One region of the Amycolatopsis albispora genome, then DNA from elsewhere that is predicted to be linked to it. Evidence: riboswitches for the same ligand, from Rfam matches in the RefSeq annotation. Region 1 holds a riboswitch; each other region holds the start of a gene.
What was found. A riboswitch is a leader RNA that binds a small molecule or an ion and turns the genes downstream of it on or off. The one in region 1 is predicted to bind S-adenosylmethionine.
Positions count from the first base shown of each region.

Region 2: another riboswitch for S-adenosylmethionine. It lies ahead of A4R43_RS16610 (aminotransferase class V-fold PLP-dependent enzyme); the one in region 1 lies ahead of A4R43_RS24315 (methionine ABC transporter ATP-binding protein).
Region 3: another riboswitch for S-adenosylmethionine. It lies ahead of thrC (threonine synthase); the one in region 1 lies ahead of A4R43_RS24315 (methionine ABC transporter ATP-binding protein).

Region 1 is NZ_CP015163.1:5,168,790-5,172,055, forward strand. It holds gene A4R43_RS24310 (4-(cytidine 5'-diphospho)-2-C-methyl-D-erythritol kinase) at 1-593, opposite strand, end outside; gene A4R43_RS24315 (methionine ABC transporter ATP-binding protein) at 676-1,686, opposite strand; SAM riboswitch class I at 1,885-1,973, opposite strand; gene rsmA (16S rRNA (adenine(1518)-N(6)/adenine(1519)-N(6))-dimethyltransferase RsmA) at 2,043-2,900, opposite strand; gene A4R43_RS24325 (resuscitation-promoting factor) at 3,078-3,266, opposite strand, start outside.
Region 2 is NZ_CP015163.1:3,570,829-3,574,094, reverse strand. It holds gene A4R43_RS16620 (potassium/proton antiporter) at 1-458, shown strand, start outside; gene A4R43_RS16615 (M23 family metallopeptidase) at 590-1,240, shown strand; SAM riboswitch class IV at 1,305-1,419, shown strand; gene A4R43_RS16610 (aminotransferase class V-fold PLP-dependent enzyme) at 1,458-2,789, shown strand; gene A4R43_RS16605 (pyridoxal phosphate-dependent decarboxylase family protein) at 2,828-3,266, shown strand, end outside.
Region 3 is NZ_CP015163.1:8,618,192-8,621,457, reverse strand. It holds gene sthA (Si-specific NAD(P)(+) transhydrogenase) at 1-116, shown strand, start outside; gene holA (DNA polymerase III subunit delta) at 182-1,159, opposite strand; SAM riboswitch class I at 1,275-1,408, shown strand; gene thrC (threonine synthase) at 1,420-2,679, shown strand.

The DNA of each region.
Region 1 (3,266 bases):
CGCAGCCGGTCGAGTTCGGCGAACACCCGCGGCGTGGACAGGCCCTTCTGGTCGAAGGCCAGCACCCAGTGGAAGGTGTGCCGCGAAAGCACCGGCACCAGTCGCTCACCGCGGCCGGTGCCGAGCGCGGTGCCGCCGTAGAGCGCGAACGGCACGTCGCTGCCGAGCTTCGCGGCGACCTCGGCGAGTTCGTCGCGGGAGATCTCCAGCTTCCACAACGAGGCCAGCCCGACCAGGGTGGCCGCCGCGTCGGCGCTGCCACCGGCCATGCCGCCGGCCACCGGGATGCCCTTGCGCAGCACCACCCGGATCTTCGGCTCGCTCTCCGCGCGCCCGACGTGCGCGGCCAGCGCCTGCACCGCCCGCCAGGCCAGGTTGTTCGCCCCGGTCGGCACGGACTTCTCGCCCTCGCCGTAGACCTCGACGCCCGGGTCGTCGGTCACCGCCACGGTCACCTCGTCGGCCAGCGACAACGCCTGGAACACGGTCACCAGCTCGTGGTAACCGTCCTCGCGCAGGTCACCGACGGCCAGGTGCAGGTTGATCTTCGAGGGCACCCGGACGGTGACTGGTGGCGGAACGACAGCGAGCACGAGCACAGCCTACGTGGCCGAAAAAAGGCCGTGGGTGCTCAGGGCCGTTCTGACGGCCCCGGCACCCACGGCGGGTGGACGATCAGGCGGCGACGCCCTGCGGGCCGCTGACCGGGTGCGTCACGTGCGCACCGCGCTCAGCGATCCAGGCCAGCGCGCCGTCGGCCTGCTCACCACGCAGGCCGATGCGGAACCGGCCGACCGGGGTGTCCCCGATCCGGGTCAGGCCACCGCCGATGGTGGCGATGTCGATGCCGAAGCGGGTGGCGGCCTCCGGCAGCAGCGCGCCGACCGAGGCGAAGCCGATCAGCACCACGTCGACCGCGCGGTCGTAGCGGGCCGACTGCGCGCGGGTGGTCTCGATCGCGGGCAGCAGCGCCTGCGCGGTGCGGCTCGACGGGTCGACCAGCAGCGAGAGCACGTTGCCGTTCTCCACCACGCGGCCGTCTTCGAGCACCGCGACGTCGTCGCAGATGCGGCGGACCACGCCGGCGTCCGGGGTGGTGACCAGCACGGTCAGGCCCAGCTCGGCGCGGGCCCGGTCGAGCGCGGTGAGCACACCGGCGGCCTCCTCGTTCTGGAGCCCGGCGGTCGGGTCGTCGGCGAGCAGCACGGCGGGCGAGGTGGCGAGCGCCTTGGCCACGGCCACCCGGCGGCGCTGCCCCGGGTTCAGCTCGGCCGGGTGCTGGCCGCCGCGCTGGGTCAGGCCGACCAGGTCGAGCAGGTTGCCGACGCGGGTGCGGCGGCGCGGGCCCTCGACGCCGAGCTGTTCCAGCGGCGAGGCCACGTTCCCGGCGACGGTGCGCTCGGGCTGCAACGCGACGCGGGAGTCGACGATGCCGACCTGGCGGCGGATCTCGCGGAGGCGGCGGCCGTCGAGCGTGCCGGTGTTGAGCCCGTCGAGGCGGACCACGCCGCGGTCGGGACGTTCCTGCAGCGCGACGCACCGCGCCAGGGTGGACTTGCCGGAGCCCGCCGCGCCGACCACGCCGTAGAGCGAGCCTGCGTTGATGTCGAAGTTGACGTCCCGCAGCGCCAGCACGGGCGCGGAGTCGCCGGGGAAGGACTTGGTCAGGTTTTCGAGCGTGATCACGTGAATGCTCCAACAGCTGGGCGCGGGCGCGCGCCGACCACAAGGAAGCACCGCCGAGACGACGGTGAGGCGTAAACCGGAAAGCGGCGAGAGTGGGTACTGGGGTCAGTCGTTGGAGCGACGACACGCACTTACCGTGCGGCGACCTTCATCCACTACTCGGCGTCGAGTCAGCATTCGCGACCGGTACACAGGATTCCTCCATCGGTCCTGGCGTTAGCACCTGCCCTCTCGGGTGGTTGCTGCGACTTCGGCGAGCCAGGCCTCTCAGTCGCTCGGGATGGATGCACAAGGAGTACACCCGATCCGGTTCTCCGAACGCAAGCCCGTGGTCGCAGATCACACGAACAGCGGCGTTATCCCTCGTTTTCCGCCGCCGCCGCGATGCGGGCGAACTGCTCGACCGTGAGCTGCTCACCCCGGGTCCGTGGATCGATACCGGCCGAGGTCAGCAGCTCGCCGGCGCGCTCGGCGGACCCCGCCCAGCCCGCCAGTGCCGCGCGCAGGGTCTTGCGCCGCTGCGCGAAGGCCGCGTCGACCACGGCGAACACGGTCTTCCGCTCAGCTGGATAAGTGGCCTCGACGCGCTCGAAGGCGACCAGCGCGGAATCGACGTTGGGCACCGGCCAGAACACCGCGCGCGGCACCGCGGCCACCTTCTTGGCGCGGCCGTACCAGGCGAGCTTGACGCTGGGCACGCCGTAGGTCCGGCTGCCGGGGCCCGCGGCCATGCGGTCGGCCACCTCGGTCTGGACCATCACCAGGCCGCGGCTGAGGGACGGCAGCTCGGCGAGCAGGTGCAGCACGACCGGCACGGCGACGTTGTAGGGCAGGTTCGCGACGAGCGCGGTGGGTTCGCCGACGTCGGCTTGGCGGACCTTGAGCGCGTCGGCGGGGACGACGGTCAGGTTCCCGGCCGCGCCGGGCGCGTGCTCGGCGACGGTCGCGGGGAGGCGCTGGGCGAGGACGGGGTCGATCTCGACGGCGACCACGCGGGCGCCGGTGGCGAGCAGACCCAGCGTCAGCGAGCCGAGCCCGGGACCCACCTCGAGCACGACGTCGTCCGCGGTGACCCGGCCGAGCTCGGCGATCCGGCGCACGGTGTTGGGGTCGTGGACGAAGTTCTGGCCGAGCTTCTTGGTCGGCCGCACGTCCAGCTCGGCGGCCAGGCCGCGGATCTCGGCGGGGCCGAGCAGCCCGGCGGGTTTGGTCACGTCCGGGAGTTTAGGCGCCCGGGTTCGGGCCCACCCCGCTGCCCGACGTCACGAATGTGGCTTTCGAGACGCCAAACGTCTCGAAAGCCACATTCGTGACATGGGAGCGGAGCGGAAACGAAAAGTGGCCTCCCGCGCGACTGGGCGCGGGAGGCCACGTTCGAGAGAGTCAGTGCGTCAAGAGAGGCCGAGCTTCTTCGAGCAGTGCGGCCAGGCACCGTAGCCGCCGCGGGAGTCGCGCAGCTTGGTGGCGACGGCGATCTGCTGCTCCCGGCTGGCCTGGTGCGGCAGCGCCGCGTACTGCGCACCGCCGTAGGCCTTCCAGGTGCTGGCGTTGAACTGCAGGCCGCCGTAGTAGCCGTTGCC
Region 2 (3,266 bases), 1.6 Mb from region 1:
TCGCGATGATCCCGCTCGCCGAGGGCGTGCCGGGCGCGCAGGAGCTGGTCGACGCGGTGTTCGTGCTGGTCATCGTGCTGACGCTGCTGCAGGGCGCGACGCTGACCCCGCTGGGGCGCCTGCTCGGGTTGTCCGATTCGACCGAGGCCAAGGAGATCCAGGTCGACGCCGCGCCGCTGGACGAACTCGGTGCCGAACTGCTCCAGGTGCGCATCCAGCGCGGCTCGCGGCTGCACGGGGTGTACCTGTCCGAGCTGCGGCTCCCGGCGGGTGCGTCGGTGAGCCTGGTGGTGCGCGACGGCAAGTCGTTCACCCCGCAGAGCACCAGTCGCCTCCAGGAGCTGGACCAGCTGCTCGTGGTCACCACCGAGGGGGCGCGGGCGGTGGCCGAGCGGCGCCTGCGGGCCATCGACCGGGCGGGCAGGCTGGCCCGCTGGCGGGGCGAGTCCGGGCACTGATCCACTGTGACCTAGGTCACCTGACAAGGATTTGTCTGACTTCGTGTATTCCTAACTGCCGCCGAATGGCTTACGTTTCGCTCGCATTGACTAACCCGAATGGTGGACAGCGAGCGTAGGGAGCACGGCGCGTGGTCAACTCGTCGAACCTTCGTGGACTGGCGGCAGCCGTGGTGCTCACCGGCGGCGTCCTGCTCGCCCCGACCGCGTCCGCCGCGGATGCCTTCCCGGTGTTCACGCTGCCGTTCGCCACCGGGCAGTCGGTCAGCTCGGCGGGCATCCACTCGGACAACGGCAACAGCGGCGTGAAGAACGCGATCGACCTGAGCCCGCGCGACGGCCTGGTGCGCGCGCCGCTCGCCGGGACGGTCCGGCTGCAGCACTGCGACGGCGGCGACTGGGTGACCATCGACCACGCCGGTGGCTGGCGCACCGGCTACTACCACCTGGAGCGGATCGCGGTCACCGACGGGCAGGCCGTCGAACCGGGCGTGGTGCTCGGCGAAACCGGCAACGCGCTGCCGTGCGGCGGCAGCAGTTCGGGTGCCCACGTGCACTTCACCCTGTGGACGCTGCCCGCGGGGGCGGGTGACTGGGACGGCCTCGGCTACCACCAGCTCCAGACGACGGTCGCCGAGGCACACGGCGAACCCGTCGACGGCAAGGAATTCGGCGGCTGGCGGTTCACCGAAGGCGCCGAACAGTACAGCGGCGTCGCGACGCACGTCGCCGATGGCCAGGCGGTCCAGCTCCCCGGCCGGTTCCGGTACGAAGCGGAGTGATCGCCGTCTCACCCACTGGGCGGCCCTGGCGCGGGCGCCGCCCAGTGGGTTAACTTTTCCGGTAGGTCATGAGTGCCAGCGACAAGCCCCGGCTAGCTGGCCGGCAACCCTCCAACCGCGGTGGGGTGCCCCGGGTGAGGACCTGGCTCGTCACGAGGTGTGGCGGGCAAGCGCGGATCCTCCGAGGCGGGGGTCCCCGACCTCGAGGAGGCCTCCCATGACGCTCGCACTCGAACGCCCTTGCCTGGTCCCGGAAGTCGCCGGTGCCGAGTTGTCCGTGCCGCTGGTCAACGGCGGCACGATCGGTTACGCGAACCTCGACCACGCCGCGAGCGCGCCGTGCCTGCAGCGCGTCCGCACCGCCGTCGACGAGTTCCTGCCCTGGTACGCCAGCGTGCACCGAGGCGCCGGTTTCGCCTCCCAGGTGTCCACAAAGGTCTATGAGCGCACCCGGGAAGTGTTGCGGCGCTTCACCGGCGCCCGGTCCACCGACACGGTGATCTTCACCCGCAACACCACCGACTCGTTCAACCTGCTGGCGAAGTGCCTGCCGCGCGAGACCTCGGTGGTGCTGTTCGACACCGAGCACCACGCGGCGCTGCTGCCGTGGCGCGGGCCGCGCGTGCACCGCGTGGAACCGCCGCGCACCAGGCTGGCCGCGGTGTCCGCTGTGGACAGTGCACTGGCCGCCTGCGCGCCGGGACCGCGGCTGGTGGTGCTCACCGGAGCGTCCAATGTGACCGGTGAGCTGCTGCCGGTGGCGGAAATCGCCGCGGTGGCGCGGAAGCACGGCGCGCGGATCGCGCTGGACGCGGCGCAGCTGGCCCCGCACCGGCCGTTCTCCCTGCGTGAGCTGGATGTGGACTACGTGGCGCTGTCGGGGCACAAGCTGTACGCGCCGTTCGGGGCGGGTGCGCTGGTCGGCCGTGCCGACTGGCTGCGTGCCGGGCAGCCGTACCTCGCCGGTGGTGGCGCGACCAAGGCGGTGCAGCGGCACCACGGCACCGAGCTCGGCGTGGTGTGGAACTCCGGGCCGGAGCGCCACGAAGCCGGTTCGCCGAACACGGTCGGCGTGTACGCGCTCGGCGTGGCGTGCGAGGCGCTTTCCGAGAACTGGGACGCCATTCGCGAGCACGAGGACGCGTTGCTGCGCCGGTTGCACCGCGGGCTCTCGTCCGTTCCCGGCTTCGCGGAACTGCGCCTGTTCGACGCCGACGTCGACCGCGTCGGCACGCTCAGCTTCGTCATCGACGGCTTCGAACCCGGCTGGCTCGCCGCGGTGCTTTCCGCCGAATACGGCATCGGTGTGCGCGACGGCGCGTTCTGCGCGCACATCGCGACGCGGCGGCTGATCCGGTTCGCCGGTGGTGCGGGGCAGCAGGCGGTGCGGGTCAGCCTCGGCCTCGGCAGCACGGAGGAACACGTCGACCGGCTGCTGCTCGCGCTGCGGCAGATCGTGGCCAGGGGAGCGCGGTGGGAGTACGGCAAGGTGGACGGCCGCTGGGCGCCCACCCCGGACCCGCGCCCGCTGCCGGAATTCCTTTCCTGAGCCTGGACGCGCGCCGCCGGGCGTGATCTTCTGCGGGGATGAGTGATCCGCTGACCGAACGCGAAGCGACGGCCGAAGCGCTGCGACTGGTGGCGGACGCCGCCGGGCCGTACCTGGCCACGTTGTCCGACCGGCTGGTCCAGGATCCCGCCGGTGCCCCGCTGCTCGACGAACTGGACGGCCCGCTGCCGGAACGCGGCGACGGCACCCTGCCGAGCGTCCGCGAACTGCTGCGGATCGGGACCGGGGCGGCCACCCATTCCTCCGGACCCCGGTTCTTCCACTTCGTCGTCGGCGGTTCGACCCCGGCGGCGCAGGCGGGCGACTGGGTGACCTCGCTGCTCGACCAGGTCGCCGGGCTCTGGCCGGCGTCGCCGTTCGCGGCCAGGGTGGAAACCGTCGTGCTGGGCTGGTTGAAGGACCTGTTCGGGCTGCCCGCGTCCTACGGCGGCGTGCTGACGCCGAGCGCGACGCTGG
Region 3 (3,266 bases), 3.4 Mb from region 1:
TCGACTACCTGGTGGACACCGTGTTCAACTACCCGACGCTGTCGGAGGCGTACAAGGTCGCCGCACTGGACGCCACCAACAAGATCCGCGCACTGGCCCGCTTCACCACAACCTGACACCGGAAACTCGCGGCCCCCCGCGAGTCCCCGCTTCCCCAGCCGGAGCCCCGCTCCCCCCAGCTTCAGCGCCGCTCCTTCGCCGCCGCGACCGCCAGCACCGCGCGCTCCAGCGCGTAGTCCGGATCGGCCGCCGCCCCCTTCACGTCCGCGTTCAGCTTCGCCACGATCCGCATCGCGTCCGCCAGCCCGTCCGGGCCCCAGCCGCGCACCTGCCCCTGCGCCTTCCGGATCTTCCACGGCGGCATCCCCAGCTCGCCCGCCATCGAGTTCGGGTTGCCGCGCCCCGCCCCGGCGACCCGCGCGATCGTCCGCACCGCGTCCGCCAGCGCGTCCGCCACCAGCACGTGCGGCACCCCGATCTGCATCGCCCAGCGCACCGACTCCAGCGCCGCCGCGCGATCCCCCGAGACCGCTTTCTCCGCCACCGCGAACCCGGTCACGTCCGCCCGCCCGCGGTGGTAGCGCCGCACGGCCTGCTCGTCGACCTTCCCACCGGAGTCCGCCACCAGCTGGGTCGCCGCCGACGACAGCTCGCGCAGATCCGAGCCGACCGAGTCGATCAGCGCCATCACCCCGGCCGCGTCGATCTTGCCGCCCGCCTGCCGGACCTCGTTGCGCACGAAGGCTTCCCGCTCCGCCGGCTTGGTGATCTTCGGGCACTCGACCACCGTCGCCCCGGCTTTGCGCAACGCCGCGGGCAGCGCCTTGCCCGCCTTCGTCCGGCCGCCGCCGGTGTGCACGAGCACCAGCACCACCCCGTCGGCCGGATCCTTGGCATAGGCCAGGATCGCGTCGCCGATCTCCTGCGACGCGTCCTGCGCGCCGTCGATCGCGATCACTCGGCCCTCGCTGAACAGCGACGGGCTGACCAGCTCGGCGAGCGCTGGAGCTGTGAGTTCGGACACTTTGAGCCGGGTCAGGTCCGCCGCTGGGTCCGCGCTGCGGGCGGCCTCGAGAGCGGCTCGAATCGCCCGCTCGATGAGCAGTTCTTCCTCGCCGAGCACGAGGTGGAGGGCGGCTGCTTCGGTCACGGGCCCGATCCTGCCACGGCGGTACGACACTAGCCCGGCACGGTGAGGCGGTCGCGTCGGCGCGGCGTGATGCCGTACGGTGTTGGCGAGGCGCCGCGCCGAGCGCGGGCCGACAACCGAACAACGCTCATCCAGAGGGGCAGAGGGATACGGCCCGAAGAAGCCCCGGCAACCGGCGTCAGCCTGTCATCTCGATTCCGCGAGGTAGCTGGCGATCACGGTGCCAATTCCGGCCCACACCCGTGGGGCAGATGAGGAAGGACCTCGCGATGACTGCCACCCTCCGCACGACCAAGCGCACCCTGGACCTCGGCCCGGCCGTCGAGCTGGTGTCGAAGGAAGAGGGGCACCGCCAGCCGCTGGCGCCCGAGTTCGTTTCCGCCGAGGACTTCTCCCCGCTCGAGGTCGCCTACGACTTCGGCCGCGTGCGCCGCGAGGACATCGAGAAGGGCCCGCGCAACATCTGGCGCTACAAGAGCCTGCTGCCGGTGCCGTCGAACGTCGAGGAGATCCCGAACACCGAGCCCGGCTGTACCCGGCTGGTGCGTGCGGACAGGCTCGCGAAAGCCTTGGGGCTCAAGCGAGTCTGGGTCAAGGACGACACCGGCAACCCCACCCACTCGTTCAAGGACCGCGTGGTCGCGGTGGCGCTGGCAGCGGCCCGCGAGTTCGGCTTCGAGGTGCTCGCCTGCCCGTCCACCGGCAACCTGGCCAACGCCGTCGCCGCGGCCGCGGCGCGGGCGGGCTGGGAGTCCGTGGTGCTGATCCCGAAGACGCTGGAGCGAGCCAAGATCCTGACCACCGCGGTCTACGACGGCGCGCTGATCGCGGTCGACGGCAACTACGACGATGTCAACCGCCTGGCCACGCAACTGGCCGCGGAGAACGAGAACTGGGCGTTCGTCAACGTCAACGTGCGGCCGTACTACTCCGAGGGCTCGAAGACGCTGGCCTTCGAGGTCGCCGAGCAGCTGGGCTGGCGGCGGCCGCAGCAGATCGTGGTGCCGATCGCTTCGGGCTCGCAGCTGACCAAGGTGGACAAGGGTTTCCGCGAGCTGGGTGAGCTGGGGCTGGTCGAGCAGTCGCCGTACAAGATCTTCGGCGCGCAGGCGACGGGGTGCTCCCCGGTGTCGGCCGCCTTCCGCGCCGGGCACGACGTGGTGCAGCCGGTCAAGCCGGACACCATCGCGCGCTCGCTGGCCATCGGTAACCCGGCGGACGGCCCGTACGTGCTGGACGTGGTCAACCGCACCGGCGGCGCGATCGAGGACGTCAGCGACGAAGAGGTGGTCGAGGGCATCCGGCTCCTGGCGCGCACCGAGGGCATCTTCACCGAGACCGCCGGCGGCGTGACCGTGGCAACCGCGAAAAAGCTCGTCGAGGCCGGAAAACTCAACCCCGACGAGGAAACCGTCCTCCTGATCACCGGCGACGGCCTCAAGACGCTGGACGCCGTGGAAGGCAAGATCGGCCCGCGCGCCACCGTCCCCGCTTCCGCGGATGCCGTGCGCGAGGCTCTCGCCAAGTAACACCCTTTCTTTCCCCAGAACACGAATGTGGCTTTCGGAGCGTTCACCACGCCCCGAAAGCCACATTCGTGTCCGGCATGCCGTTCGTGTACGCCGGTCTTCGGCAACATTCGCCTCTGTTGCCAGCATCCGTCTCAGTCGTCAGCGCTCGCTTCCCTAACCAGCATTCCCCCTTCACCACATTCGCCCCCTCGCTAGCGCTGGCCCCTCTCGTCAACGCTGGCCCCTCTCTCTCCAGCATTCGGCTCCCGCCAGCATCAGCGGCCCTCGCCGCCACCATTCACCTCCCCGCCAGCGCTCGCCTCCCTCACCAGCATCACCCCTCACCAGCGCCCGCCCCTCCCTTCAGCATCCGCCTCACCCGCCAGCATTCGGCTCCCTCGCTAGCATTCGCCTCACCCGCCAGCATTCGCGCTCTCGCCAGCGCTCGCCCCCGTCTCCAGCATCCGCGTCCCCAGCACCATTCGCTCCCTCACCAGCATTCCCTCTCGCCAGCCTCCGCCTCTGTCATCAACATCCGCCCCTGCCATCAGCATTTGCCTCTCCCTCAGCATTTACCTCTGCCGCCTGCCTCCAGCGCCCACCGA